4 regions of the Kocuria sp. NBRC 114282 genome follow, and region 4 is predicted to be linked to each of the others. Evidence: riboswitches for the same ligand, from Rfam matches in the RefSeq annotation. Region 4 holds a riboswitch; each other region holds the start of a gene.
What was found. Region 4 has a riboswitch for thiamine pyrophosphate ahead of QSJ40_RS11385 (MFS transporter). Riboswitches for the same ligand answer to the same signal wherever they lie in the genome.
Positions count from the first base shown of each region.

Region 1: linked by a shared signal. The riboswitch ahead of QSJ40_RS11880 (thiaminase II/PqqC family protein) and the one ahead of QSJ40_RS11385 (MFS transporter) in region 4 are both predicted to bind thiamine pyrophosphate.
Region 2: linked by a shared signal. The riboswitch ahead of QSJ40_RS01635 (ECF transporter S component) and the one ahead of QSJ40_RS11385 (MFS transporter) in region 4 are both predicted to bind thiamine pyrophosphate.
Region 3: linked by a shared signal. The riboswitch ahead of thiM (hydroxyethylthiazole kinase) and the one ahead of QSJ40_RS11385 (MFS transporter) in region 4 are both predicted to bind thiamine pyrophosphate.

Region 1 is NZ_BSQO01000009.1:62,667-70,073, reverse strand. It holds gene dnaB (replicative DNA helicase) at 1-1,574, opposite strand, end outside; gene QSJ40_RS11900 (hypothetical protein) at 1,962-2,363, opposite strand; gene QSJ40_RS11895 (MarR family winged helix-turn-helix transcriptional regulator) at 2,470-3,048, shown strand; gene QSJ40_RS11890 (LLM class flavin-dependent oxidoreductase) at 3,250-4,392, shown strand; gene QSJ40_RS11885 (FMN reductase) at 4,389-5,051, shown strand; TPP riboswitch at 5,190-5,282, shown strand; gene QSJ40_RS11880 (thiaminase II/PqqC family protein) at 5,274-5,978, shown strand; gene QSJ40_RS11875 (MMPL family transporter) at 5,954-6,745, opposite strand; gene QSJ40_RS11870 (hypothetical protein) at 6,746-6,928, opposite strand; gene rplI (50S ribosomal protein L9) at 7,402-7,407, opposite strand, start outside.
Region 2 is NZ_BSQO01000001.1:353,422-360,828, reverse strand. It holds gene QSJ40_RS01640 (ATP-binding cassette domain-containing protein) at 1-1,703, opposite strand, end outside; gene QSJ40_RS01635 (ECF transporter S component) at 1,700-2,368, opposite strand; TPP riboswitch at 2,482-2,586, opposite strand; gene QSJ40_RS01630 (DUF4235 domain-containing protein) at 2,732-3,013, opposite strand; gene mnhG (monovalent cation/H(+) antiporter subunit G) at 3,121-3,510, opposite strand; gene QSJ40_RS12755 (MrpF/PhaF family protein) at 3,510-3,896, opposite strand; gene QSJ40_RS01615 (Na+/H+ antiporter subunit E) at 3,893-4,576, opposite strand; gene QSJ40_RS01610 (Na+/H+ antiporter subunit D) at 4,573-6,408, opposite strand; gene QSJ40_RS01605 (Na(+)/H(+) antiporter subunit C) at 6,405-6,926, opposite strand; gene QSJ40_RS01600 (Na+/H+ antiporter subunit A) at 6,923-7,407, opposite strand, start outside.
Region 3 is NZ_BSQO01000003.1:6,251-13,657, reverse strand. It holds gene obgE (GTPase ObgE) at 1-757, opposite strand, end outside; gene rpmA (50S ribosomal protein L27) at 984-1,241, opposite strand; gene rplU (50S ribosomal protein L21) at 1,330-1,641, opposite strand; gene thiD (bifunctional hydroxymethylpyrimidine kinase/phosphomethylpyrimidine kinase) at 1,933-2,784, opposite strand; gene thiE (thiamine phosphate synthase) at 2,781-3,440, opposite strand; gene thiM (hydroxyethylthiazole kinase) at 3,437-4,348, opposite strand; TPP riboswitch at 4,339-4,437, opposite strand; gene QSJ40_RS06270 (Rne/Rng family ribonuclease) at 4,566-7,407, opposite strand, start outside.
Region 4 is NZ_BSQO01000008.1:45,240-52,646, reverse strand. It holds gene QSJ40_RS11405 (NAD(P)H-quinone oxidoreductase) at 104-1,099, opposite strand; tRNA gene QSJ40_RS11400 (tRNA-Ser) at 1,240-1,327, shown strand; gene QSJ40_RS11395 (acyl-CoA thioesterase) at 1,400-2,416, shown strand; gene QSJ40_RS11390 (heparan-alpha-glucosaminide N-acetyltransferase domain-containing protein) at 2,438-3,595, opposite strand; TPP riboswitch at 3,697-3,804, shown strand; gene QSJ40_RS11385 (MFS transporter) at 3,799-5,115, shown strand; gene QSJ40_RS11380 (APC family permease) at 5,204-7,159, shown strand; gene QSJ40_RS11375 (LLM class flavin-dependent oxidoreductase) at 7,285-7,407, opposite strand, start outside.

The DNA.
Region 1 (7,407 bases), on a different contig from region 4:
GAACCACGGTTCAGCTGCGACAGCGCGATCACGGGGACGTCGAGCTCCTTGGCCAGCAGCTTCAGCGCTCGCGAGAACTCCGAGACCTCCTGCTGGCGCGACTCGACCTTCTTGCCCGAGCTCATCAGCTGCAGGTAGTCGAGCACCACGAGCTTGAGGTCGTGCTTCTGCTTCAGGCGGCGGCACTTGGCGCGGATCTCCATCAGCGACATGTTCGGGGAGTCGTCGATGAACAGCGGCGCCGAGTCCAGCTTGCCCATGGTGGAGGCGATCTTGCCCCACTGCTCGTCCTGCAACGTGCCCTTGCGCAGGTCCTGCAGGTTGAGGGTGGCTTCGGCCGAGAGGATCTTCAGGGCGATCTCATTGCGCGCCATCTCGAGCGAGAAGATCGCGGTGGTCATGTTGTTCTTGATCGCCGCCGAGCGCGCGATATCGATGGCGAAGGTCGAATTGTGCGTGGGGATGAACGTCCGCCCCGCCAGGAACAAGTGCTTCGGATGATCGACCTGCAGGCACCGGACCGGGACCGAGGCCACCGGCTCCACGGCGACGATCGCCCGCTCGGTTCCCGGCTCAATGCCGCCGTCATGGCACAGCGGGAGTCGGGCGTCATCCGGAATGCGCACGAGGTGGCGCTGCGAAGAGGCCGCGATCTGCCCCGTGGTCACCACGCTGGCCGAGCCCGCATCAGCCGCACCGGCTCCGACAAGCACGGCAGCCCGCGTATGCGTCAGCCACTGGTGCTCCTCATCGGCGATGATCTCGCTCCCGTCGTCGAAGCTGACCCGGTAGCAGGGCCGGTCGAGCATCACGTCGGTCGCGGCGCTCACCCGCGTGGGAGTGCCGTCGACGGCCAGGACGAGGTCGCCGACGGAGATCTCCCCCATGGTCGTCCACCCGGTGGGCGTGGGGATGGGGGTGTCCAGCGCGAGCGCCTTGCCCATGGCCGGCCTGGCCGCGATCACGATCATCTGCCCGCCCTGCAGACCGTGGGTCAGCTCGTCGAACTCGACGAATCCGGTGGGCACGCCCTGCATGCCGGAGCGGCCGCCAGCGTCCTCGATCTCCTGGACGGTGGACTCCACGACGTCCTTGAGGACCACGTAGTCCTCGGAATTGCGCCGCTCGGCCACCGTCATGATCTCGGACTGGGCCTCGTTGACCAGGACCTCGACCTCGCCGTCCTGCGAGTAGCCGAGCTGGACGATCTTGGTGCCGGCGGTGACCAGGCGGCGCAGCACGGCGCGCTCCTGGACGATCTCGGCGTAGAACCCGGCATTGGCCGCGGTGGGAACCGACGAGATCAGCGAGTGCAGGTAGGCCGGCCCGCCCGTCCTCTCGAGCTCGCCGCGCTTGGTCAGCTCGTCGGCCACGGTGATGGCGTCGGCGGGTTCGCCCTTGCCGTAGAGGCTCATGATGGCCTCGTAGATGGACTCGTGCGCCGGCTTGTAGAAGTCGTTGCCGCGCAGCACCTCCACGACGTCCGCGATGGCGTCCTTGGACAGCATCATGCCGCCGAGCACGGACTGCTCGGCGACGTTGTCGTAGGGGGGAGTGCGGATCTCTTCGGACACGACGGGGCCTTTCCAGCGCTGACTGCAGCCAGGACGACGACGGCCGCCCGGCCCGCCCATTCTGGCCCACCGAGCCGACGTCATAAGCCGCTCGGCCGGAACGCTTGAAATGACATGCGCGGGCTTTATCCACTGATTGTGGATAACTTGTGGATGCCCTGTGGGGCGCGCCGTGCAGGACTGTGCGCAACCGGTGCAGATCTCCCTGCCAGCTGTGGATATCCACAGGCTCAGACTTCGTGAACGAAGGATGAATCACCAGGTCAGAGTGTGATTCCAGGGTTTCTCCACGGCGTGTGCACAACTCTCCACAGGCCGTGTCCACACGAGACGTGGGCATTCCCACAGGGCTGTGTCGTCGTGCGTCGCGCGGCTCGGCAACCGAGCTCAGGACCCCATGGCCAGCTGCAGCAGCAGCATCAGGGTGGCCGGGCTGATCAGCACCGAGAGGATCATCACGATCACATTCCAGGGCCTGTGCCGCCGATAGGAGATCGTGCTGGCCAGCGCAGTGAGGAACGCCCCCACCTCCGCCAGCGTGGCCACGATCAGCCCCCCGAAGAACGTGAGGGTCATGGCCGCGCCGGAACCGGTGTTGCCCAGCCCGAAGCCCGCCACGAAGGCCGCGAGCCCCACGATCCACAGGATGACGGCGATCGGCAGCAGCCGCGGCTCGGCCTTGCCCTTGCGGCGCTTCCGCTGCGCAGAGGCAGGCGCGGCGGAGGAGCGGCCCGCTCCTGACCGGGCGGCGGCGGGCTGACGTCGGGCGCTGCGGGAACTGGGGAACATGGCGGACATGGTGCCATCACCTGCTGGATGCCGGCTCACGTGAAAGTGAGCGGCAACCCGCAGCCACTCACTGATGACGCGTCACGTTTGTCGCTATCCTGGGGGCATGACAACGGCACCCGACACCGACCCCCGCAGCCTCCCCTCAGACGCCGACGAGCCCGGGGACTCCCCCTCGACGGCAGCTGGCACGGGCGGCGCCGGCGACGGCGTCGACTGGCTGTCCGCACATGAGGAGACCGTCTGGCGCCGCTGGCTCGCCGTGAGCAGCCGCATCCCCGCCGCCCTGTCCTCGCAGCTGCAGTCCGATTCCGGCTTGTCGCTTCAGGACTACGACGTCCTGGTCATGCTCAACGACAGCGAGAGCTCCTCCTGCCGGATCACCGAGCTCGCCGGGCTGCTGGACTGGGAGCGCTCGCGCATGTCCCACCACCTCACCCGGATGGAGAAGCGCGGCCTGATCGCCCGCTCGGCCGCCCCGGACGACGGTCGGGCGCAGCTCGCACAGCTCACCGAAGCCGGTCGCCAGGCCCTGGCCGCAGCCGCCCCGGGCCACCTGGGCGCCGTGCGCAGGTCGTTCTTCGACGCCCTCGATGCACAGGACATCGAGGACCTGGACCGCATCACCTCCCGGATCGCTCGCAAGCTCGACATCCGCCGCCCGGACTGCGCACCGATCGACTGACCCGCGCAGGCCGGCTGCCGCCCTGCGCGGACACGGCCTGGCGCATCACGACGACAGCGCGTTCGTCGTTCCCGCCGTCCCTCGAGCACGGCGGACCTAATGGTTGACATGTCACCTACATTGACGCATACTGTTCCGTGAAACGTCACGCGAGCGCCGGAAGACCCCGGGCTCGCGAGTCGCATCCAAGGAGCGAGCACCATGCAGTTCGGCATCTTCACCATCGGCGACGTCACCCCGGATCCCACCACCGGCAAGGCGCCGTCCGAGGCCCAGCGGATCCGGTCCATGACCAAGTACGCCCTCAAGGCGGAAGAGGTGGGACTGGACGTCTTCGCGACCGGCGAGCACCACAACCCGCCGTTCGTGCCCTCTTCACCCACCACGCACCTGGCCTATATCGCCGCCCAGACCGAGCGCCTGCGCTTCTCCACGGCCACCACGCTGATCACCACGAACGACCCCGTGAAGATCGCTGAGGACTACGCCTTCCTCCAGCACCTCTCCGGCGGTCGTGTGGATCTCACCATGGGCCGTGGCAACACCGGTCCGGTCTACCCCTGGTTCGGCAAGGACATCCGCCAGGGCATCCCGCTGGCCATCGAGAACTACCACCTGCTGCGCAAGCTGTGGCGCGAGGAGGTCGTGAACTGGCAGGGCAAGTTCCGCACCCCGCTCAACAGCTACACCTCCACCCCGTGGCCGCTGGATGACACCCCGCCCTTCGTGTGGCATGGCTCGATCCGCTCCCCGGAGATCGCGGAGCAGGCCGCCTATTACGGCGACGGCTTCTTCCACAACCACATCTTCTGGAACATCGAGCACACCGCCTCGATGGTGAACCTCTACCGCCAGCGCTTCGAGCACTACGGCCACGGCGCCGCCGACCAGGCGATCGTGGGCCTGGGCGGCCAGATCTTCGCCGCTGCGACAGAGGCCGAGGCCAAGCGGGTCTTCCGCCCGTACTTCGACAACGCGCCGGTCTACGGCCACGGCCCGTCGCTCGAGGACTTCTCGCGGATGACCCCGCTGACGGTCGGCACCCCGGATCAGATCGTGGAGCGCTACCTGGGCTACGCGGATCAGGTGGGCGACTACCAGCGCCAGATGTTCCTGCTGGATCACGCCGGCCTGCCCGAGGAGATGGTCCTGGAGCAGATCGAGATCCTCGGCCGGGAGATCGTCCCGCGCCTGCGCGAGGGCTTCGAGGCACGTCGCCCGGCGCACGTGCCCTCAGACCCGCCCACCCACGAGACCCTGCGCGCCCAGGGCCCGGACTCCAAGCACCGCCAGGTCATCAACGCGCGGCCGCAGGACGAGCAGAAGGAGGATGAGCAGCGATGACCCGTCAGCTCGTCGTCGTCTCGGCGGGGCTGTCCTCGCCGTCGTCCACCCGCCTGCTGGCGGACCGGATCGCCCATGCCGTCGAGTCCCGGGTCGGCGCCCGGGGCGAGGCCCTGGAGGTCCACCACGTGGAGCTGCGGGACCTGGCCCTGCCGCTGGCGCAGGCCATGACCACGGGCGGGCTGCTTGATCCGCAGCTCGACGAGGACAAGCGCCTGGTCGCCCAGGCCGACGGGCTGGTGGCGGTCACGCCGATCTTCCGGGCCTCCTACTCGGGGCTGTTCAAGATGTTCTTCGACGTCCTCGACGACGAAGCGCTGATCGACCTCCCGGTGCTCATCGCCGCGACGGCCGGCAGCCCGCGCCACAGCCTGGTCCTGGACCACGCGCTGCGCCCGCTGTTCTCCTACTCGCGGGCGGTCGTGCTGCCCACGGGCGTGTTCGCCGCGACCGATGACTTCGGCTCCGGGGACACCGGAGGCCTGGAGTCGCGGATCGCTCGAGCCGCCTCCGAGATGGCGACGGCACTGGTGGCCGAGTCCGCCGGGGTGGAGGGCTTCCTGCCCACCGAGCCCGCGCGGGCGCCGCGTCGCAGCGGTGTAGACCTGGGCCCGGTCACGGACTTCGCGAGCCTCCTCAAGGGCCACGACGGCTCCTGACGGGCTCGCCGAGCTCTCGGAGGACCCATAGGCCGCCTGACCTCCTCATATGTCGAATATGACATATAAAAAGGTCTCGTCTCTCACAGCGGAACCGGATGCCGCCCTGTCGGCATCCGATCCTGCCGCCTATACTGGGCTGCGGACACGGGGTGCGCCGCCGGCGCTGAGATCAGACCCGTGGAACCTGCTCCAGCTCGCACTGGCGAAGGGATGTCCCTGATGAGCTCCACCTCGAACATCGCCCCCCAGCCCGCCGTCGAAGCGGCCGGTCCATGGACGCAGTCGCTGTGGGACGCCGGCGCGCAGACGGCAGCCGAGATCCAGGACTCGAGATTCGTGCGCGCCCTGCTGGACGGAACCCTTGACGACGCGCGGTTCACGTTCTACCTCGCCCAGGACGCCCTGTATCTGGCCGGCTACGCCCGGGCCCTGGCGGCTCTATCCGCACGCTGCGATCACGCCCCGGACCAGCTCGCGTGGGCACAGGCCTCGGTCGGCTGCCTCACGGAGGAGGCCCAGCTGCACCGCACCTGGATGGCCGCCCGTCCGGAGGCCGCCGACGAGCCCGCCAGCACCGTCACCGCGGCCTACACGGACTTCCTGCTGGCCGCCGCCCTGGGACAGGACCGAGCTGTCGGCGCTGCTGCAGTGCTCCCCTGCTTCTGGCTTTACGCCCAGGTCGGAGCCTGTCTGCCGACCGTGGAGCCGGATCACCCGTATGCCGCATGGCTGGAGACCTACCGCGATCCCGACTTCGTGGCTGCAACCGCTGCAGCCCTGGAGCGCGTCGAGCGGGAGCTCGCACAGAGCTCGGAATCAGGCCGTGCGGCAGCACAGCGGGCCTATCTGGCAGGCTGCCGCCACGAGCTGGCGTTCTTCGATCAGGCCCTGACTCAGGATCAGTCGGAGATCATCCCGCGCTGAGAGCGCGGACCGACTGACGGGACCCTCACCACGGTCCCTTCCGGTGCCGCGGCGCCGTGTCGGCCACATGGCGACCGCGGCGTCGTCGGGCCGATGGCGGCGTGATGTGATCCCCGAACTCCTCCGGCTCGCGCCGCGCCAAAGGGCCCCGTATGCGGATCCTCGGGGGCCTCCGCCAGCCCGATCCGATCGTGCACCCACCGCAGCGGGGCCGGTGCCCACCAGTTGGCCCGCCCGGCGATCCGCATGAACGCGGGCACCAGGACGCCGCGCACCAGGGTCGCATCGAGCAGGATCGCGAACGCCGTGCCCAGGCCGAACAGCTGCATGAAGCTCACCTGGCTCGTCCCGAAGGCCGCGAACGACACCGAGAGCACCAGCGCCGCGAGTGTGGTGATGCGCCCGGTGTGCGCGAGCCCCTCCACGACCGCCATGCGGTTGCTGCCCGTCTGCTCCCACAACTCCTTCATGCGCCCGATCAGGAACAGCTCGTAGTCCACCGACAGCCCGAAGGCGATGCAGAACAGCAGGACGGGCATGGACATGTCCAGCGGGCCCCGCGTGAAGCCCAGGACCCCGGAGAGCAAGCCGTGCTGGAACATGAGCGTCACCACGCCCAGCACCGCCGGCAGGAGCACCAGCGTGATGGGCACGGCGAGGTGCTCGGCCAGCCCCAGGTCCTTGATCACCTGCTGGCTGTTCGAGGCGATCATGGGCGCGGAGCCGCCCACCAGCACCTCGGTGCCGTCGCCGCGCTCCTGGCTCAGCTAGTCCACGAGCTCCGTGGAGATCTCAGTCTGCTCGGCCAAGGTGCCCTCGATGTGCGCGACGACCATGCCCGTGCGGCCGTCGTCAGAGCCCAGCGGGTCGCTCATGCCGGGATCGCTGAAGGCATGGACGGACTCGATGCCGTCGTGCTCGCGCAGATCCGCGGCGATCTCCTCCCCCACGTCAGCGGAGTCAGCTGCCTGGGAGCCTTCGGGGGCTCGGACAAGGACGACGAGGCTCGCCTCCCCGCCGACCTCTTCGTGCACGATCTGCTGTGCCCTGGCGGATTCCGAAGTCGGGTCGGCGTAGCCGCCCCCGGGAACGTAGCACGGGAGACGACGCCGGCGTCGGTGCTGGTCGGCGCAGAAGTCGCCCGTCCTGGGGACGGGTCATGCGCCCGCAGCAGATCCGCGCCGCGCCCGTGCCCCGAGGGCCGGGAACAGATGCGAGATCACCGCGCAAGGGACCACATCAGGGCCTGCCCTGTGTCGCTGCGCAGGGCCGTCGTCATCATCCGCCGAACGGTGACCTGTCAGGGGCAGAGCCGCCCCCCGCCGGCGCCCGACAGGCCCGGCAACGACGACGAGCCGCCGCCCCGGAAAGGGGCGACGGCTCGTCGGTCAGGCGTGCCGTGCAGGACGGCTCACCCGAAGGATCAGGC
Region 2 (7,407 bases), on a different contig from region 4:
AGCTTGGCCAGGGCGTCGCGGCGAGCCAGGGCGCCGCGCTGCCGAGCGGGCGCGCTCGTGGGCCGCGCTTCCTCCGTCGGCCGGGTTCGGGGTCGCACCGCGATCTCCTCGGCTCCCAGGGCGCGGACCAGGTCGTCATCATGGGTCACGACCACGACGCAGCGGCCCTGCCGCACCTGCTCGGCCAGCAGCTCGACGACGGCCGCCCAGGTCACTGCGTCCTGCCCGAAGGTGGGCTCGTCCAGGATGAGGATCTGGGGTGCTGCAGCCATCACCGTGCCCACGGACAGGCGGCGCTTCTGGCCCCCGGAGAGGGTGAAGGGATTGGCCTCGGCGTGGGCCGAAAGATGCAGCCGCTCGAGCAGCTCGTCCACGCGGCGGGCGATCTCGTCCTCGGGGACCCCGGCCCGGCGCGGGCCCACGGCGAGCTCCTCGCGCACGCTGCCGGTGAGGAACTGATGCTCGGGCTCCTGGAAGACCGTGCCGATGCGCTCCACAAGCTCCGGGCCGGACCATACCGAAGGATCGTCCGGCAGCCCTCCGGCGAGGCTGCCGGCAGCGCGCACCGTACCGGCGCTAGGCACGAGCAGACCGGCCAGCGTCAGGGCCAGCGTCGACTTCCCGGCGCCGTTCGGCCCGGTCAGCGCGAGCGCGCTGCCGGCGCGCAGGCGCAGGTCCACCGGCTGCGCCGCCGGGGCGCCGGCCCAGGCCCCGTCGGGCACCGCGTCCCCGCGGCGCACGCGGCGACGGCGGCGGGAGAGCAGGCCCTGCGAGGGCTGCTCGCGCGAGACCTCAAGCTCGTCGGCGCGCAGGAGCAGCTCACCGGGGGCGGGGGCCGGGGCGGCCGCGGCGGCGCGCTGGCCCGGCAGCCAGATGCCGGCGCGGCGCAGCTGCTCGCGCTGGGCCCCCCGGGCGCCGAGGACGTCCTCGGGGCTCCCGTCGGCCAGCACTCCCCGCGGCCCCAGGACCACGACGCGCTCCACCAGATCCGCCCAGACCTCGGTGCGGTGCTCGACCACGATCAGCGTGGCCCCGGTGTCCTCGACCACCGTCTCGACCGCCCTGCGGACGGTGGCCACCCCCTCTGGATCCAGGTTGGCCGTGGGCTCGTCGAGCAGCAGCAGGCGCGGGCGCATGGCGGTGATGCCGGCCAGGCCGAGGCGCTGCTGCTGCCCGCCGGACAGCGCCGAGGTGTCCCGGCTGCGGGAGATCTCCAGCCCCACGGCACGTAGGGCGGCATCGGCCTGGTCCCAGATCTCCTCGGCGGGCACGGCCAGGTTCTCCGGGCCGAACGCGACGTCGTCGCCGGCCCTGGCCAGCAGGATCGAGGACTCCGGATCCTGCTGGAGCAGGCCGGTGACGACGCCGCGCTGGGCTGCGGGCTGTCCGTCCACGAGCAGTTCGCCGCGCGGGCCGCTGCCTCCTGAGGGCGCTGCGCGACCGCCGTCGGGCCCCGGCCCGGGGGCATCGGAGGGGGCATCGTCCTCGGTGTCCGGGAGCACGCCCGCCAGGGCGTGCAGCAGCGTGGACTTGCCCGAGCCGCTGGCGCCCAGCAGCAGCACGCGCTGCCCCGCGGGGATCTCGAGGTCCACCTGCTCGAGGGCTGGGGTCTTCCGACCCTCGGGCTGCCAGCCGAAGCCGCGCGCGAGCACGGCGGCTCCGCCGCGCACGGCCCTGTCGGCTCCGTGCGTGCGAGCGGTCATCGACCGGAGGCCAGGCCCGAGAGCACTCCCGTGGAGCGCAGAGCGCGCGTCAGTGCCCACATGGCAAGACCGGCGATGACCGCCCCGGACACCGTGCCCAGCACGACGTAGACCGCCTGGTGGGCCATCGGCCACTCGTAGTAGTAGATCAGGCACTCGGTCAGCGTCCCGAGCGCTCCGGCGGCAGCGCCCGAGGCCACGGCCACGACCGGGCCGAAGCGGCGGTACCCAGCGGCCAGGAAGACGGCCTCCGCCGCCGCGCCCTGGATGAGACCGGAGAGCACGACCGTCATGCCGAAGTGGGTGCCCAGCAGCCCCTCGAAGCACGCCGCCAGCAGCTCGCAGGCCAGCGCTGCGCCGGGGCGGCGGATGATGAGGGCGGCCAGCGGCCCGGCCATCAGCCATCCGCCGACCAGCAGGCCGCCCGCCGGCGGATAGCCGACCGTGACGGCCTGGGAGAGGGGGTAGACCAGAGCGGACCAGGCCCAGAAGATCACGCCGCAGGCGGCGGCCAGCACTGCGAGGACCACGAGGTCGAGCACGCGCCACCGCAGGCGGGAGCGCGCGCTGCGCTGCGGGGAGCCGACGGTTCCGGAGTCGCGGTCCGAGCGCGTATCGAGGCCGGATCCGGTGCTCATCTGACCGGTGCTGCGATGCTGCGTCATGGTGGTCCTCCTGGGGGCCCGGGGACGCCGCGGCGCCCCTGTCATCAGGAGGGGAGAAGCGCTTCTCGCGCGATGCTGCGTGGGCGGGCGCCCGCAGGAACGCGCGAGAAGCACCTCCGAGATGCTCGACTTCCTTCGCCGGTGCTAGCCGGAGCAGGTTCGAGGGTCTGCGGCGGACCGCACTCTCAGCGCCCTCGGGCGCTCCCCTGTCGTATTCCTGGGATCCTACGCCAAACGCGCAGCAGATGCAGGTCGCCCTCAGCCGGACCCGGAACGGACGAAGGCGCCGGGAGCACACGGCTCCCGGCGCCTTCGCCATCGATCAGCAGGCCGCGCGCAGCGGCCGGCCCGGATTGGTCGAGATCAGGCGCGGCCCTTGGCCTTCTCATGGGCCTTGAGCTCGGCCTTCTCGCGCTGCTCGGCGACCTGGCGGTTGACCAGGGTCCGCACGACCGTGGTCAGCACGCCGCTGACCACCGCGAACAGGACGATGTCGAGCCAGCGGTCCTCACGGGGGTCATCGCCCTTGGACGGGACCTGGCGGCCGGTGACCTTCTTCCACGTGGCGTCGAGGCCCTTGGTGGCGGCCTGCACGCCCAGCACGGACGCGCCGGTGCCGATGAGTCCCATGATCTTGGGGTTCATGTCATCTCCTACCCCGAGTGAGCCACTCGGGAGATCGCGGAACCGGCGCCTCAGCCGGCGCCGGAGGTTCGGTGCTCACCCTAGCGCGCTCGGCGAGCCGTCGCGGATCACGACGGGCGATCCGCGCCGCCCTGCGACTCGGCGGTGTCGGCCTCGTCCAGGGCTGCGGCCAGGTCATCGGCGATCAGCGTCTCATCGAGCACGTGCTTGGTCCGATAGCTCGAGCGCCCCACCATGTGCGCCGAGACCGGCGCCGTGAGCAGCATCAGGGCCCAGCCCAGCAGGGCCAGCGGCAGCAGCGTCCACTCGCGGGAGTGGATCACCACGGCCAGCAGCATGCACAGCAGACCGAGCACCTGCGGCTTGGTGGCCGCGTGCATCCGCGACAGGACGTCCGGCAGCCGGATCAGGCCGAGGCCGGCCGTCAGGGACATGAGGCAGCCCACGAGCAGCAGCACGCCCACGACGATGTCGAGCACGAGGTCCATGGGATCCATCAGCGGTGTCCCTCCTTCTCGGACGGGGCGGGCTTCTGCATCGGGGCGGGCCGGTGATCCTGCTCGGCCCGCTCGCCCTCGACCGGCTCCTTGGTGGCGCCCTCATCGGTCTGGCCCGTCTTCCGGGGCCGCGTGGGCTGGACGAACCGCGCCACGGACACCGAGCCGATGAAGCCCAGCAGCGAGACGGTCACGATGACCATCATGTAGTCGGAGTGATCGCTCCAGACCATCTCCAGGGCGATCGCGGCGACCACCACGGAGAGCAGGACGTCGCTGGAGAGCACGCGGTCCAGCAGCGAGGGTCCCTTCACCAGTCGGTACAGCACGCCGGCGGCCCCACCGGCGAGCATCACGAGGCACACGGCCATGACGAAGGTGCTCATCGGCTCTGCTCCTCATCCCGTCGTTCGGCCTTCGATCTGTGGGCGTAGCCCGCCCAGCTGCGCAGCACGGCCCGAGGGCTGAGTCCACGGCCCTTCTGGGCGTCCTCGCGCCGCAGCGCGGCGTAGTCCTCCGGAGAGCCCATCATGCGGATCCAGGCAGCCTCGGTGTTGCGCACGGACTCCCGGAAGTGCTCGATGTCCTCGTCGTCGTGCACGTCCAGGACGTGGAAGTAGAGGATCGCGTTCGGACGATCCACCTCCAGCAGCACCGAGCCCGGGATCAGTCCCGTGGTGCTTCCGGTCGCGGTCATGATCAGATCGGAGTGCGAGCGCATCTGCACGGCGGTCACCGACGAGGAGGCCCTGGGCCCATGGGCGATCACGGTCCACATGACCTCGAAGCTGGCGCGGATGACCTGCCACAGGAAGGTGACGAACAGGGTCACGGCGTGCAGCACGTTGAAGCGGCTGGACAGCTGCACGGGCGGCAGTGCCAGCGCCCGGGTGACCAGCAGGGACAGCACCAGGCCCACCAGGAGGTTCTTGGCCGTCAGCTCGCCCCACAGCACGGCCCATACGAGCATGAGCCACAGGATCAGGGGGATCTCCACGGCCCAGCGGTGCTCGCGCCGCCGCGGCCGGGCGGATGCGGACCCGCGGGATGTCGCTGTCGAGCTCACTGATCTGCCTCCTCGGACTGCTCGGCGCCCTGCCGCTGCGCGTCGGCCTCGGCCGAGGGCCGCGAATCCGTGCCGTCGTAGACCTCGCGCTGGATGCCGGCGCCGCTGTCCTCGCCCACGTCCTCCCCGTACTGCTCGCCCTCCGGCACGCTCGGTGCGGCAGGGTCATCGGAGCTCGGGTCCTCGCCGTCGTCCACGACGCCGCGCGGTCCCGATTCGTCGCCGAAGACCGCCTCGACGTAGCGCTCGGGGTGCATGAGGTTCTCCGCGGCGTTGTCGGCCACCGAGAACAGCGGTCCCGCGAAGACCGTGAGGGCGACCCCGACCGCCACGAGCATCCCGGTGGGCATCACCATGGAGAACGGCATGAGCTGCACGTTGCTGCGACCGGCCCACCGGCCGCCGCCCTCGGCCTCCATGGACACCGAGGCGGCGCTGCGGGGCCCGTGCTCCCGTGCCTCGTCCCGGGAGACCAGCAGGACCGGATCCGGGTAGTCGGCGTCGTCGGGGGCGCGCAGGAACGCCTTGTTCCAGATGCGCATCAGGGCCATCAGCGTCAGCAGCGAGGTGAGCACGGAGCCGGCGATCACGACCCAGATGGCCCAGCCGCCCTGGTCGGTGCCCGCCTGGATCAGGCCCACCTTCCCCAGGAAGCCGGAGAACGGCGGGATGCCGCCCAGGTTCAGCGCGGGGATCATGAACAGCAGGGCCAGCAGCGGCGACAGCCCGACCAGACCGCCCAGGCGGTCCGTGTTGGTCGACCCGCCCCGGCGCTCGATCAGACCGGCCACCAGGAAGAGGCTGGTCTGGATGATGATGTGGTGGACCACGTAGTAGACAACTGCCGCCATGGCGGTCTGCGTGCCGACCGCGATGCCGAAGATCATGTAGCCGATGTGGCTGACCAGCGTGAAGGACAGCAGACGCTTGATGTCGATCTGGGCCAGCGCTCCCAGGATGCCCACGACCATCGTGAGCAGCGAGACCCACAGCAGCAGCTGATCCGCCCCGTCCCCCGGGAACAGCAGCGTCTCGGTGCGGATGATCGCGTAGACGCCCACCTTGGTGAGCAGGCCCGCGAACACGGCCGTGACGGGTGCCGAGGCCGTGGGGTAGGAGTCGGGCAGCCAGAACGACAGCGGGAAGACCGCGGCCTTGATGCCGAAGGCGACCAGCAGCATCAGGTGCAGCTGCATCTGCGTGCCCACCGGCAGATCGCCGAGCTTCACGGCCAGATCCGCCATGTTCACGGTGCCGGTGGCCGCGTAGATCATCGCGATGGCGATCAGGAACAGGACCGAGGAGATCACGGAGACGACCACGTAGGTCACGCCGGCCCGGATGCGCTGGGCCGTGCCGCCCATGGTCATCAGGACGTAGGAGGCCATCAGCAGGATCTCGAAGCCCACGTACAGGTTGAAGAGATCACCCGCAAGGAACGCGTTCGAGACGCCCGCGACCAGGATCAGGAAGGTGGGGTAGAAGATCGAGATGGGGCCGTCGTCGTCGCCGTCGGCGATGCCCTGCCCGGTCGCGAACAGCAGCACCGCCAGCGAGACCAGGGTCGAGACCACGAGCATGATGGCCGAGAGCTGGTCCACGACCAGCACGATGCCGAACGGGGCCTGCCACCCGGCGATGTTGATCGAGGTGGGGGCCGACTCCCATGCCGTGGCCAGCACGAGGCACTCGGCCAGCAGCGTCAGCGACAGCGACACGATCGCCACGAAGCGCTGGGCCCGGTTGCGGCGCACCAGCACCAGCGACAGCGCCGCGCCCAGGAAGGGCAGGACGATGGCCAGCGGGGCGAGCTGGATGATGTCGAAGCTCATCGCCGTCCCTCCTTGCGCTGACGCCGCCGCTCAGCGGACTCATGCTCCCTGCGGTGGCGTGCCAGCTCCTTGGCCCTCTCCTTCTCGTGCTTGTCGATCTCGTCGTCGTCGAACTCCGAGTCCTCCTCGGGCACCTCGGCGTCCAGCTCCTCGTCGTACGACGACTGGACTGCCACGCGGCGGTCCTCGGCGTCGTCAGTGATCTCATCGCGATGGGAGAGCACCCAGGAGCGGTAGATCATGCCGAGCAGGAACGCGGTGATCGCGAAGCCGATCACGATCGCCGTGAGCACGAGCGCCTGCGGCAGCGGGTCCGAGTAGGCCCTCGGGTCCAGACCTGAGTCGTAGAGCGGCGAGCGCCCCGGCAGCCCTCCGGTGTGCAGCAGCAGCAGGTTGGTGCCGTTGGTCAGCAGCATGATGCCCAGCAGCACGCGGGTCAGCGAGCGCTCGAGCAGCATGTAGACGCCCACGGCGTAGAGCACGCCCATGACCACCAACATGGTGAGGTTCAGGCTCATCGTCGTCCCTCCCCCGTCCGGTCGTCATCGGTGCTTGTGCGCTTGCCGGCGCTGAGGATCTGCTGCCGGTCCATGCCCCCGCCCCCGAAGTCCTTGAGGTCGGTCTCGGAGACGGTGACGTCCTGCGTGGCGTCGCTCTCGGTCAGGTCGACGTCGTCGCTGGCCTCTTCGCGCAGGACGGTGATCGCCCCGGTGCTGCCCGGCTCCGAGGAGGGGCGGCGCACCACGCGGATGCGGGCGCCGCCGCGACCGGCGGCACGACGACGGCGGCGCAGCGCCTCGTCCTCCGTGTGCCGATCGATCTGCCCGCCGAGCGAGCGCAGGACGTCCAGGACCATGCCCACGACCACCAGGTAGACGCCGACATCGAAGATCATGGCGGTCACGAACTTCACCTCGCCGATGATCGGCCAGGTCCACTCGAACGTGTAGCTCTGCATGATCGAGCCGCCGAAGAAGATCGGGGCTATGGCGTAGACCG
Region 3 (7,407 bases), on a different contig from region 4:
GGTTGGGCTCGAGGGTGGCGCAGTCGATGACGTGCACCAGGGCGGCGCAGCGCTCCACGTGGCGCAGGAACTCGAGGCCCAGGCCCTTGCCCTCGGACGCGCCGGGGATCAGGCCGGGGACGTCGGCGACGGTGTAGCGGTACTGCCCGGCCTCGACCACGCCCAGGTTGGGGACCAGAGTCGTGAACGGGTAGTCGGCGATCTTGGGCCGCGCCTTGGACATGGCCGCGATCAGCGAGGACTTTCCGGCCGACGGGTAGCCCACCAGCGCGATGTCCGCCAGGGACTTGACCTCGAGCACGATGTCCCGGGCCTCGCCGGGAAGGCCCAGCAGCGCGAAGCCGGGGGCCTTGCGCTTGGGAGAGGCCAGGGCCGCGTTGCCGAGCCCGCCCTGACCGCCGGCGGCGGCCACGAACTCGGAGCCGACGCCGACCAGATCCGCCAGGACCTCACCGTCGCGGTCCTTCACGACAGTGCCGTCCGGGACCGAGAGGATCAGGTCCTCGCCCTTGAACCCGTTGCGGTCATCGCCCATGCCCGGGCCGCCGTTGGGCGCCGAGCGGTGCGGGGAGCGGTGATACGGCAGCAGCGTGGTGGACTGGCCGTCGACCCGCAGGATCACGGAGCCGCCGTCGCCGCCGTGGCCGCCGTCCGGTCCGCCCAGCGGCTTGAACTTCTCGCGTCGGACGGACACGCAGCCGTGGCCGCCGTTGCCGCCCGCTGCGTGGAGGACCACTCGGTCGACGAACTCGGCCATGGTCTCCCTTCCTTGCCGGGCGTCCCGCGCCGGCAGCTGATCGGCGCCCGAGGGCGCCGAGATGTGCGTTCCGCCAGGCGTTCAGCCGGCGGGGTCCTGAAACGGAAGAGAGGGCGGGCGCACGTGGCACCCACCCTCTGACTCCTCATGGTGAGCGTGACGCGGATGACCCCGCGTCGAGCGACCGCTGCAGCGCCCCCTCAGGGTCGCTGCAGCGGTCGCCGGGTCACTCAGCCGCTGCGAGGACGTTGACGACCTTGCGGCCGCGCTTGGTCCCGAAGGCCACCTGACCGGTGGCCAGGGCGAACAGGGTGTCGTCCTTGCCGCGGCCCACGTTCTCACCGGGGTGGAAGTGGGTGCCGCGCTGACGCACGATGATCGAGCCGGCGTTGACGGACTCGCCGCCGAAGCGCTTGACGCCCAGGTACTGGGCGTTGGAGTCGCGGCCGTTGCGGGTGGAGCTTGCGCCCTTCTTATGTGCCATGGCTGCTGCCTGCTTTCGCTAGTCGGTCCGGTTCGAGCCGCGGAGGCTCGGGCGGACCCATGGAGTGTGGAGAGGGTGACCGGGTGGGTCAGGCCTTGATGTCGGTGACCTTCACGGTGGTCAGCTCAGAACGGTGACCCTGGCGCTTCTTGTAGCCGGTCTTGTTCTTGTACTTCATGATGCGGATCTTGGGGCCGCGGAGGTTCTCGACGACCTCGGCCGTGACCTTGACGCCCGAGAGCTTCTCGGCCTCGGAGGTCACCTTGTCGCCGTCGACGAGCAGGAGCGCGGGGAGCTCAAGGGTGCTGCCGGTCTCACCGGCGACACGGTCGAGGGTCACGAGGTCGCCGACGGCAACCTTCTCTTGGCGGCCGCCTGCGCGGACAATCGCGTAAACCACGGGGAACTCACTTCTCTCGAGTAGAAATCACTGTCTGGGGGCGCAGACGCTCCTGCCTGACTGACGACGCCGAGATCACCGTGGCGTCGGCCTGCCAGTGGGATGGAGACAGTACGGCCGACGCGGCTTCTCAGCGGTCAGGAGCTGCACCCGGGTGTGCCTTCCGAAGTCCCGCACTCACGACATGGACGGTGTCGCGAGGGGTCATGCGGCATGGCACTGAGCAAGCAGATTACTCCATCGTCACCGCTGCGGACAAGGACATCGCCCCCGCGCGAGTCGTCATCCGGATCACGCCCCGAGCATCCCGCGCAGGGCCGGTGCCAGGTGGTGCCCGTGGTGCACGGGACCGCTGCCCCGCCCCACCTCGAGCTCCTCGGCATGCTCGAGCGCTCCGCGCAGCCAGCCCCGCGCCGCCTCCACGGACTCCGGGAGACGCCCCGAGCGCGCCGCCAGCACGGCGATCGCGCTCGAGAGGGAGCAGCCCGTGCCGTGGGTGCAGCTCGTGTCGATCCGCGCTGCGTCCCACTGCGCCACCGGCTCCTCCTGCCCTGGCGCGACCAGCGCATCAGGGGTGCGCTCCCCCGGCAGGTGCCCGCCCTTGACGAGCACGAGCACGCCCAGCCGATCGGCCAGCCGCCGTCCCTGCTCAAGGGCCTCGGACCATTCCTGCGCCGGCGCCCGGTCCAGCAGGGAGGCGAGCTCCGTGAGATTCGGCGTCACCAGGTCGGCGGAGCCCAGCAGCTCCAGGACGGCGCCGAGCGCCTCGGACTCCAGCAGGGTCCCACCGGCTGTGGCGACCATGACGGGATCGATGACGCACAGCGGCGGCTTCTGCTCCTGCAGCCACTGCCCCACGACCTCGACGGCACCGGCGCTGCCCAGCATGCCGATCTTCACGGCATCCACGACGACGTCGTCGGAGACGGCCAGCAGCTGATCCCTCAGCACCTCCGGCGGCGGGGTGTGGATCGAGCGCACTCCGCAGGTGTTCTGGGAGACGACAGCGGTGATCGCGCCCATGCCGTAGCCGCCCAGGACGCTGATGGTCTTCAGGTCCGCGTGCACTCCGGCTCCGCCGGTGGGATCGGTTCCGGCGATCGACAGGACGCGCGGGACGGCGCGCGGGCTGATGGTGCTCATCGCTGGATCTCCCGTCGGTAGGTCTGCGCCGCCAGGCGCGGATCGGCAGCCGCGCAGATCCCGGAGACCACGGCCACGCCGTCGGCACCTGCGGCCATCAGCCCCGCGACGTCCTCCGGCCGGATCCCGCCGATGGCCACGGCCGGGAGGGCACTCAGGGCTCGGGCCCGGGCGAAGCCGTCGATGCCCAGCGGCTGCGGGGCGTCGGGCTTGGTGGCGGTGGCCCGCACCGCGCCGATGCCCAGATAGTCCACCGTTGCCGGGGGCAGCCCCGCTGCGGCGGCGATCTCGGCCTCCGAGGCGGCGGAGAGGCCGATGATCGCCTCCGGGCCGCACAGCCGGCGGGCGTCCTCCGGAGGCAGATCCGACTGGCCGATGTGGACGCCGTCGCAGGCGATCCCCCGGGCGCGTGCGGCCAGGTGGCACTCCACGCGATCGTCCACGACCACCGGGGCCGCGCCGTCGACGGCCGACACGACGGCCTCGAGCAGCTCGAGCAGCTCGCGTCCGGAGGCATCCTTGGCCCGGACCTGGATCATGCTCGCCCCGCCCTCGACAGCCAGCCGCGCGACCTCGGGGACGCTGCGAGGCCGGCTGAGCTGGGGGTCGGTGACGTGGTAGAGCGACAGTGCGGCGGGGTCGAATCGGGGGCTCATCGCCCGGCCTCCTCTGCCTGACCCGCCCCGGCGGCGGCACCGTCCGCGGCGCTCGGTGCGCCGGCCGCCTCCGCCTCGACGCGGCACCGTTCGGCGACGTCCTCGGGGCGCAGCCCGGCCAGGGCGTCGAGCAGATGCACGGCGAAGGACCCCGGGCCCTGGCAGCGATCGGCGGCGTCCTCGGCCGCCAGTCCCCAGACCAGGCTCCCGGCCGCGGCGGCGTCGGCGGGGTCCTGCGCGACGGCAGCGAAGGCCGCGATCACGGAGCCCAGGGCGCACCCTCCGCCCACCACCTGGGTCAGCAGCTCGTGACCGTGCGGCACGCGCAGCGTCCCCGACGCGGAGACGATCAGATCGACGGGCCCGGAGATGGCCACGGCATCGGCGCAACCGGCCGACACGAGCTGCCGGGCGGCCTGCACCGCTGTCTCCGGGGCATCCGTCGTGTCGACGCCGCGGCCCCCGGCCCCTCCGGTCAGAGCCAGGACCTCCGAGGGGTTGCCGCGGATCACCGCGGGACGGGACTCCAGCAGCTCGGCGGCAAGGGCGGTGCGGATCGGCAGCGAGCCGATCGCCACCGGGTCCAGCACCCAGGGTCGGCCTCCGGCCTGCCGGGCGGCAGCGGCCTCGCGCATGGCGCCGCGCTGCTCGGGATCGGGAGTGCCCAGATTGATCAGCATGCCATCGGCGATCTCGGCGAACGGCCCGGCCTCCCCCTGGATGTCCGTCATGGCCGGAGCGGCGCCGAGGGCCAGCAGGGCGTTGGCGGTGAAGTTGGAGACCACTGTGTTGGTCAGGCACTGCACCAGGGGGCGCGTGCTGCGCAGCTGCTCGAGCAGCTGGGCCATCCGGGCCGAGACCGGCCCGGAGGCGTCGTGCGATGGATTCAGGGTGCGACTGTGCGTCATGGCGACAATCCCTCCGCTAGTGCGAACTAGTTCAGGTTCGACGGGTGTGCTCTCAGCCGCCTGCTCGGGCGGCACCCCGTGTCGTGCCTGCTCAGTCTACCCATGATCCGGCTGCCCGGGCGAAGACGATGACGGCCGCCTCCCCTTCTCGGGGAGACGGCCGTCATGCGACCGGGTCGTCCTGTCGGCGCCGGCCGATCACCGGCGCCGACTGCGCTCAGGAGTGCTCGTGCTCACCCTGCGAGGCGTCCCCGCCATCCTGCGCCGGACCCGCCTGGGGGGCGGCCTCCGGGGCGCTGGCGCGGCGCGAGCGGCGCGGGCGACGGCGCGGACCGGCGGCACCGGGCTCGCGCTCGCCCAGCGAGCTGGCCAGCGACTCGAGCTGCGAGCCGGACGAGCCCCCGGCGCCCAGCGCCTCGGCGGCGCTCTGGCCCTGCGGCAGCTCGATGACCTCGCCGTTGATCGTCACCTGCGAGGCTCCCTCGGAGGTCGAGACCACCGAGGCGCTGCCTGCGGTCACGGTCGCCGAGGCGGCCGGAGCCGCAGGAGCCGGCTGCGGGACCTCGGGCGTGCCCGCCGGAGCCGCCGCACGACGCGAGCGACGCGCCCGCTGGCGCACCGGGGCGGCCTGCTCCGCGTCCGCACCGCGCACCGTGGCCGTGCCCTGGACGGCGGGAGCCGCCGGTGCGGCAGGCGCCTGCACCGACTCCGGGGCAGCCTGCGGAGCGGCCGCGGTGCGGCTGCGGCGCTGCTGCTGAGCAGCCGCCGCCCGCTCGCCCTGCGATGCGCCCTGAGCGGCGTCCTTCGACTCGCTGCGCGCCGTGCGCGAGCGCCGCTCACGACGGCCCTCGGAGCCCTCGGCCGAGTCTCGGCGCGAGCTCGAACGGCTCAGCTCCCGCACCTCCGGGGACGCGGGGTCGCCGACCATGGCCTGGGCCGCGGGGGCCTGCTCTGCAGCGTCCTCGCCCGAGGTGCTCCGCTCGGGGGCTTCGCCGGAGGCCGCTCGGATGCGCGCCTCGATCAGCGAGCGGGTCTCATCCTCGGAGCGGGCCCCGGACTGCGCCTCGGACCGGCCGCGGCCGCCACGGCCGGAGGAGCGCTCACCGCGCTGCCGGCGCTGCCCGGAGCGGCCGTCTGACTCACCGCGGCCCTGCTCTGCCTGGGCGCCGGTGTCCTGGCCCTGCCCCGGATCGGCCTGCGGGGAGTCCTGCCGGTCGCTCTGGGCCTGGTCGCTGCGGTCCTGATCGTTCTGGTCCTGCGGGGCCTGGCCGTCCTGACCGCGGCCGCGCGAGCGCTTGCCGCGGCGCTTGCGACGACGCTTGCCGCTCTCGCGGGAGTCCTGGGACTCCTGCGGGCGCTGGCCCTGGGACTCCTGGTCCCCGGCGGGCTCGCTCGCAGAGGCTGCCTCCGTCCGCTCTCCTGCCGAGGCGGAGGAGTCGGTGTCGTGGCCGCTGGCCGAGGCGATCGCGGCCAGGGCGCTTCGGGTGGCCTGTGCGCGCTTTGCCTGCTCCGGATCCTCGGCGCGCGGACGCTGCTCGTCCTGAGCGCCCGGGAGACGACGGCTGCGCTTGCGGTCGTTGCGACCCTGCCGGTTGTCCGAGGAGCCCGAGCTGCGGCCCTTGAGCGGGTGATCGTGGACGACCACGCCGCGGCCGTCGCAGGCCTCGCAGTCCTCCGAGAAGACCTCGAGCAGGCCGGTGCCCATGCGCTTGCGGGTCATCTGCACGAGCCCCAGCGAGGTGACCTCGGCGACCTGGTGCTTGGTGCGGTCGCGACCCAGGCACTCGACCAGGCGCCGCAGCACGAGGTCGCGGTTGGCCTCGAGCACCATGTCGATGAAGTCGATGACCACGATGCCGCCGATATCGCGCAGGCGCAGCTGCCGCACGATCTCCTCGGCCGCCTCGAGGTTGTTCTTGGTGACGGTCTCCTCGAGATTGCCGCCGGAGCCGGTGAACTTGCCCGTGTTGACGTCGACGACGGTCATGGCCTCGGTGCGGTCGATCACCAGGGAGCCGCCCGAGGGCAGCATGACCTTGCGCTCCAGTGCCTTGAAGATCTGATCGTCCACCCGGTAGTGGGCGAAGAGATCCTCGTCCCTCTCCCAGCGGTGGACGCGGTCCAGCAGGTCAGGTGCCACGTAGGTCACGTAGGCCTCGATGCCGTCCCAGGCCTCCTGGCCCTGGACGTGCATGGCGGTGAAGTCCTCGTTGAAGACGTCGCGCACGGTCTTGATGGTCAGATCCGGCTCGGCGTACAGCAGCTCCGGCGCAAGCGTCTTGCCCTGGGCCGCCTTCTCCTGGATCTGCTCCCACTGGGTGCGCAGGCGGTTGATGTCGTTGGTCAGCTCCTCCTCCGAAGCCCCCTCGGCGGCGGTGCGCACGATGACGCCCGCACCCTCCGGGAGGTGATCCTTGAGGATCTTCTTCAGCCGCTGGCGCTCGACGTCGGGCAGCTTGCGGGAGATGCCGGTCATCGAGCCGCCGGGCACGAACACGAGGTAGCGCCCCGGCAGGGAGATCTGGCTGGTCAGGCGCGCGCCCTTGTGCCCCACCGGGTCCTTGGTGGCCTGCACGAGCACCGGGTCTCCGGGCTTCAGCGCATTCTCGATGCGCTTGGCCGCACCGTTGAGGCTCGCCTTGTCCCAGTCGACCTCGCCGGCGTAGAGGACTGCGTTGCGGCCGCGGCCGATGTCCACGAAGGCGGCCTCCATGGACGGCAGCACGTTCTGGACCTTGCCCAGGTAGACGCTGCCGATCAGCGAGTCCTGCTGGGTGTGCGAGACGAAGTGCTCCGCGAGGATCCCGTCCTCGAGCACGCCGATCTGGATGCGGTCGTTCTTCTGCCGCACCACCATGGTCCGCTCGACCGATTCCCGACGAGCCAGGAACTCCGCCTCGGTGATCACCTGGCGGCGGCGCCCGGTCTGACGCGACTCGCGACGACGCTGCTTCTTGGCCTCCAGGCGCGTGGAGCCCTTGACCGACTGCACGGTGGTGGGCGCGGAGCCGTCGACCACGCGCGCGGTGCGGATGCGCGTGATGGTCTGCTCCGGGTCG
Region 4 (7,407 bases):
GAGGCCAATTCCTCACCGCTAGCCGACGGAAGTGGTGAGGATCCGGCCGCTCGATGAAGGTGCGGTGGGGAATCGGCCTCTCGATGGCCTCGCCGGTCCTCGATCACGGGGTCAGCAGGATCTTGCCGATGTGCGTCCCCGAGTCGAAGTGCTCATGCGCCTGCGCGGCCTGATCGAGCGGTAACTCCCTGTCGAGAACAGCGCGGATCTGGCCGGAGGCCACGAGCGGCCAGACGTGCTCGTGGACCTGCGCCATGATCCGAGCCTTCTGATCCGCCGGCCGAGCACGCAGCGTGGTGGCCACGAGATGCTGGCGCTTCACCATGAAAGAGCCCAGATCGATCTCGGCCTTCCGACCGCCCTGCAGCCCGATGATGATCAGCGTCCCGTCCACCGCCAGCGCCTTGAGGTTCGGCTCGAGGTACTTGGCGCCGACGACGTCGAAGATGATCTCCGGTCCGCGGCCATCGGTCAGCTCCTTCACCCGGCCCACGAAGTCCTCCTGGTCGTAGCGGATGGCCTCCGCGCCGAGCTCGCGGACGAACTCGGCCTTGGCCTCGGAGCTCACGGTGGTGATCACGCGCATGCCGATCGAACGGGCGATCTGGATGGCCGCCGTGCCGATGCCGCCCGTGCCGCCGTGCAGCAGCAGCGTCTGCCCGGACCGAGCACCGGCCTCGATCACGAGATTCGACCAGACGGTGGCCAGCACCTCGGGCAGCGCGGCGGCATCCGTCATGGACAGGGCATCCGGCACTGGCAGGACGTTCGCCGCCGGGGCGACGACCTCTTCGGCGTAGCCTCCCGAGTCCATCAGGGCGCAGACTCGGGCCCCGGGCACCAGGACGTCTCCGGACAGGGCGTGCTGCGGGGCCTCGGCGCCGACTTCGAGCACGCGGCCGGAGATCTCGAGTCCGTAGATCGCGGAGCCGCCGTCGGGAACCTTGTAATGACCGGTTCTCTGGAGGACGTCGGCGCGGTTGATCCCGGCATGCTCGACGCGGATTCGGATCCCGTCGGCGGTGAGCTCGGGGACGGGTTGATCGGTCACGGTCAGGACCTCGGGTCCTCCGTGGTCGGCTTCGGCGACTGCGCGCATGGTGGGCCTCCTGCGATCGTCGGGGTGTGTCGTGCCCAGGCTACGGAGGCGGGCAGACGCCCGCCGCGTCGATTCGGCTCCCAGCGCATGCCAGTGGAAGAATGAGCCGATGTGCGGGCGGTGCATGCCGACCCGTCACGGGAAGGTTGTCCGAGCGGCCGAAGGAGACGGTCTTGAAAACCGTTGTGCAGCGACCCTGCACCAAGGGTTCGAATCCCTTACCTTCCGCGCAGAGCAGCTGAGAGCCCCGACCCCCGCGGTCGGGGCTCTCGCCGCATCACCTGCGGTAGTTTCATCGCCATGGACCAGACGCCGCCCGCCCCCGCCGACAGCCGCTCCCGACGCCACGAGGTGACGCTGCGGTTCCTGGCAGCGCCCACCGATGAGGGGCATTCCGGGACCGTCGACGCCGGCCGGGTCCTGGAGTGGGTGGACAAGGCCGCCTTCGCCGCGGCCGCCGCCTGGTCGGGCTCCTACTGCGTGACCGCCTACGTGGGCAACATCCACTTCGAGTACCCCGTGCAGGTCGGCGAGATGGTCGAGGTGACCGGCACGGTGCTGACCACGGGCCGGTCCTCCATGCACATCAACACCGTGGTGCGCTCGGGCGATCCCAAGACGGGCGAGCTCGAGCAGCGGGCCCGGTGCCTGACGATCTTCGTGGCCGTCGACGGCAGCGGGAAGTCCACGCCCGTGCCGAGCTTCGAGCCGCGGGGCCTGGAGCAGGAGCTGGCCCGTGACTACGCGCTCTCACGCATCCCGATCCGCGAGGAGATCACCGCCGAGATCGCCCGCCAGGACTTCAGCGCGGAGGGCACCGGCGAGCGCGAGGTCCTGCGCTTCCTGGCCGCCCCCACCGATGTGAACTGGGGCGGCAAGGTCCACGGCGGCATCGTCATGGAATGGATCGACGAGGCCGCATATCTCTGTGCGACCCGCTACTGCGGCCGGGACACCGTGGCCGTGTTCTCCGGCGGCATCCGCTTCATGCGCCCCCTGCACATCGGGGATCTGGTCGAGGTCGACGCCCGCCTGATCTACACCGGGACGAAGGGCATGCACATCGCCGTGGAGGTCCGCTCCGGGGATCCGAAGTCCCGCGAGCTGGAGGTCACCACCAATTGCCTGACAGTCATGGTGGCCCGCGACGAGGAGGGCACCTCCGTGCCCGTCCCCGCCTGGGAGCCGGTGACCGAGGCGGATAAGCGGCTGTGGCAGCACGCACGCACGCTGCTCGAGATCCGCAGCCGCGCCCAGGGCAATCGGCTGCCGAATCACCTGCTGGAGGAGTCCGGCGAGTCGACGACGTCCGCCTGAGGCCACGCGGCGCCGGGAGGCTCAGCGCCGCGGCACGACCAGCCGCACGGTCCCGGAGACCAAGCTCTCGAGCGGGCCGGGGCCTTCCCCGCCGGCCCGCCACAGCGCGGCGAGCCCCAGCAGCAGGAGCACATGCAGCACGTACAGGTCGGTGAGCTCGGACAGGATCACGTGCAGCGTGTACATGCTCAGCGGCATGGAGCCGGCCGCGAGCACGGGCATCAGCAGGCGGGTGCGCTCCCCTATCGCCAGGCAGATCAGGACGCACACGGCGATGACCGCCGCCGCGATGCCCGAGGTGAAGACCAGGTCGAAGGTCGTCGACGAGTGCGGACCGACCGTGACCAGCCACCACCATGTGGTCGTGGGCGTGCTCCCGTGGCTGCCGATGGTCTGCGCGGCATACGGCGAGCCCCAGGCCAGCGGCGACAGACCGGAGCCGGCGCGCTCGAGGGCCTCGTGCCCGCCTGCGGACAGCAGCAGCTGCGAGCTCACCCAGGCCGCAGCGGCCAGCAGGGCGCCGACGGCCCCGGCCCAGGCGGCCGTGGCGGCGCTGCGCCAGTCGAGCCGGGCCAGGAGCAGCCCCACGAGGAGGTAGCCCATCCACTGCAGCACCGGGTAGTAGCCGGTGAGCAGGACTCCGAGGGCCAGCTCCCCCGGCTGAGCCAGGTGGGAGAGCTCGGGCGCTTCGACGGCGCGCTGGAGGCCGAGCCCGTCGCGGATCAGGTGGGAGGCCACCGGGGAGGCGACCAGCCAGAGCACGGTCGTGGCCGCCAGCCATCGGGCCGGAAGACGCAGGACCAGCGGGGCGAGCAGGAACAGCACCCCGTAGTTCACCAGGACCACCGCGATCGAGCTCGACAGCGATCCCAGCACGAGTCCGAGGATCGCGATCAGCACGCCGCGCACCGCCAGTGAGGCAGCCGCCTCGCGCCAGCACCCATAGCGCCGCGTGGACAGCTCGACGGAGAACCCGGCCAGCACCGCGAACAGGGCTGCCGCCTTGCCCGCGATCAGCCCGACGGGCTGCGGATCACCGGCCGCATCCACCAGGTCCATCGTGTGGGTGGCCATCATCCCGAGCAGGGCGACGGCCCGCGCCAGATCGATGCCGAGCATGCGGGCCCCCGGGTCCGGGCGCGTCGGGGGGCTCGAGGGCTCGGAAGCGATGAGGGGCACGCCCTCACTGTGCCTCACATGCTCGGGCCTCGGCCACGCGAGCCCGTCGCACCGCTAGGATCGACGGTGCGGCGCGCAGGTCGTGGGACCTGCACCGCTGAATGACCCCACACGGGAGCCCGGGCACGGGCTGAGAGGAAGCTGACGCGGCTTCGACCGTCGAACCTGCTCCGGTTCATACCGGCGAAGGAAGTGAGAGCTCGATGCCTTCTGCACCCCTGTCCGCCCCCGCGACCGCATCCTCCGACGGGCGCCCTCCCGCACCGACCCGCCGCGCGATCCGCGGCGGGATCATGGGCAACTACGTCGACCAGTTCGACATCTTCCTGCCCGTGATCGCCCTGGCTCCGGTGTCGGCGCAGCTGTTCGGCGATCACGACATCGTGCGCAATGCCGGCCTGATCTTCGTGGCCACCCTGCTGGGCCGCCCGCTCGGGGCCATGATCTTCGGCCCGATCGCCGACCGCGCGGGCCGGGTGCTCATCACCCAGGTCGCCCTCGCCGGCATCTGCCTCACGACCCTGCTGATCGCGCTGGTCCCCGGGCACGAGGTGCTCGGCGCGGGCACGTTCCTGGCGGTGCTGGCGCTGCGCCTCCTGGGCGGGATCTTCCTGGGCGGGGAGTACACCTCGGCGATCCCGCTGGCCATGGAGTGGGCGCGCCCGCGCTCACGCGGTCGTCTCAGCGGGATGATCATGGCGATGTCGCCGCTGGCCAACGCCAGCATCGCCGCCGTCACCTTCCTCCTCCTGCTGCTGCTGGACGACAGCGAGTACGCCGCCTGGGGCTGGCGGCTGCCGTTCCTGCTCGGCGCCGCCCTGGCCGCTGCCATGCTGATCTACTACCGCCTCATGGTCGAGGAGGCTCCGCAGCGCCGGCGCCCGGCCCGTTCGGCGCACCCGCTGGCGCAGCTCGTCAGGGGCAGCAGCCGCCGGTCGCTGCGGCAGGTCCTCGTGCTGATGACCGGGCTGTGGCTGCTCACCTACATGGCAGTGCCCACCCTGACCGCCCAGCTCTCGCGCATGCCGCAGCTCGAGCCGCAGACCGTCTCCCTCGTCATGCTGGGCGCGACGGCCGTGTCCGCGCTGGCCATGGCCGGGGCGGGTGCGCTGTCCAGTCGGATCGGGCGGCGCCGGTTCTTCGTGGGCTTCGGGCTGCTCTGCGCAGCGGTCTCCCCCGTCATCCTCCTGGCGCTGCTGTCCGGGGCCCTCGGAGCCGGCATCGGCACGGTGCTGCTGCTGGCAGCCGCGCTGCAGGTCACGACGGTGACCGGCTACGGGCCGGTGGGCGCCTATCTGACGGAGCGCTTCCCCGACGAGATCCGGGCCAGCGGATACGGGGTGGCCTACAGCATCTCGATCGTGCTGCCCGCTCTCTACCCCTACTACCTGCCGCCGCTGCAGCAGCTGCTCGGGCCGCACGCGGCGATCGCCGCGGTGCTCGCGGTGGGCGGGCTCCTGGTGGCCCTCGGCGGGCTGCTCGGCCCCGAGCCAGATCGGTCGGGTCCGCTGCCCGACTGATCGGCAGATCGCGGCTCACAGGCAACTGCCAGCCGCCTGAGGCCCTCGGCGGCGGGGCCTTGAGCGGGACAGGCGCATCATGTACGCCATGATCGCACCGCCCTCCCGCGCCGCCGCCTGGCTGCTGGCAGGATCCCCCTCCGCCTCCTACGGCGCCCCGCATCGCCGACCCGATCGCGACGAGAAGACCCATCCCTGGTGGAAGGTCATGTGCCTGTCCGGCGTGGACTACTTCTCCACCCTGGGCTATCAGCCCGGCATCGCGATCCTGGCCGCCGGGCTGATCTCCCCGCTGGCCACCCTGGTGCTGGTGGCCGTCACACTCTTCGGCGCGCTGCCGGTCTACCGGTGGGTGGCGGTGGCCTCCCCGCACGGCGCCGGCTCCATCCGGATGCTCGAGACGCTGCTGCCGCGCTGGAGCGGCAAGGTGCTGGTCCTGTGCCTGCTCGGCTTCGCGATCACGGACTTCGTCATCACCATGACCCTGTCCTCGGCCGATGCCGCCGTGCACATCGTCGAGAATCCGCACGTGCCAGCCGAGGCGCATCACTGGCAGTTCTGGGTGACCGTCGGGCTGCTCCTGCTGCTGGGCGCGGTGTTCATGGCCGGGTTCTCGGAGGCCATCAGCGTGGCCGTCGTCCTGGTCCCCGTGTATCTGAGCCTCAACGCCGTGGTGCTGGCGGTGGGCTGGTGGCAGATCGCCCGCTCGCAGGAGATCGGATTCGCGCAGTGGTGGCATGCGGCGCTGAGCCAGCACTCCTCGCCCTGGGCGGCGGTCGCCGTGGCTGCACTGGTGTTCCCCAAGCTGGCGCTGGGCCTGTCCGGCTTCGAGACCGGGGTCTCCGTGATGCCTCTGGTGCGCACCTCGCGGGGCTTGCGGGGCCGCGTGGAGGGCACCCGACGACTGCTCACGACCGCTGCGCTGATCATGGCCGGGTTCCTGCTGACCTCGTCGCTGGTGTGCACGATCCTGATCCCGGCCGGGGACTTCGAGCCCGGCGGCGCTGCCAACGGGCGGGCCCTGGCCTACCTGGCGCACAGCCTGCTGGGCGAGACCTTCGGGTCGGTCTACGACCTGTCGACGGTGCTGATCCTGTGGTTCGCGGGCGCCTCGGCGATGGCCGGTCTGCTCAACCTCATCCCGCGCTACCTGCCGCGCTACGGCATGGCGCCCGAGTGGACCCGCGCTCCGCGGCCGCTGGTGCTCACGATCCTGGCTGCCGCCCTGGTCGTCACGGCGGTCTTCCGCGCCGACGTGGATGCGCAGGGCGGGGCCTACGCGACCGGGGTGCTGGTACTGATGCTCTCGGCCTCCTTCGCCTCGACCCTGTCGGCCGGAAAGCGGGGGCACCGACGCGCCGCCGTGGGATTCGCGGCGATCACCGTGGTGATCGCCTACACGACCGCCGACAACATGATCAGCCGCCCCGATGGCCTCCACGTGGCCCTCGTGTTCATCGCGGCCCTGCTGGCGGCGTCGTTCGCCTCGCGGGTCTGGCGGGCCTCGGAGCTGCGGATCCGCAGCATCGATTTCGACGAGACCTCCCAGGACTGGCTGCGCAGCTGCCGCGGCCGCACGGTGCGGCTGATCGCGCACCGGCCGCGCACCCAGCTGGGCGCAGCAGGGGCCCAGGCCCAGCAGCTCCTGCTCAGCGACCCCGACCTGGCCGAAAAGCTGCGCGACGAGCGCGAATGGCATCGTCTTCCCTCGGCCGACGGCGTCCTGTTCGTGGAGGTGACCCTGCGCGATCCATCGGACTTCGAGGACCGGCTGCGCGTGAGCGCCCACGAGATCGACGGCCACCGCGTCCTGCGCGCCGAGGGCTCGTCGGTGCCCACCTGCCTGGCCGGCGTGGCCCTGGCCGTCCGGGACCGGACGGGGCGGCCGTCGCACCTCTACCTCGAGTGGTCCGACGGCTCGCCCCTGGTCAACTCCCTGCGCTTCCTGCTCCTCGGCCGCGGTCAGACGGCGACGGCGGTGCACGAGGTCCTGCGCCGGGCGGTGCCGCGCAAGCAGGACCGCCCGTTCGTGCACGTGACCTGAGGCTCCGCGCAAGCAATGGGGCCGTCCGTGACGGACGCGATCTCCTCGTCCGAGTGGGGTTCGACGAGCGTGCGTGCTGGCAGAGGCCCTCGGACGGGCCTCTGCTCATCGGCCGAGCCGGCGACTCAGCCCTGCGACAGATCCCGCGACGGGGTGTCCGCCGTGGACGGCTTGCCCACGTAGGCCCCGCGGTACTTGGCCGCCGGGTGGGTGTCGAGCACCTTGGTCTGCCCGGCGCCGTAGACGTT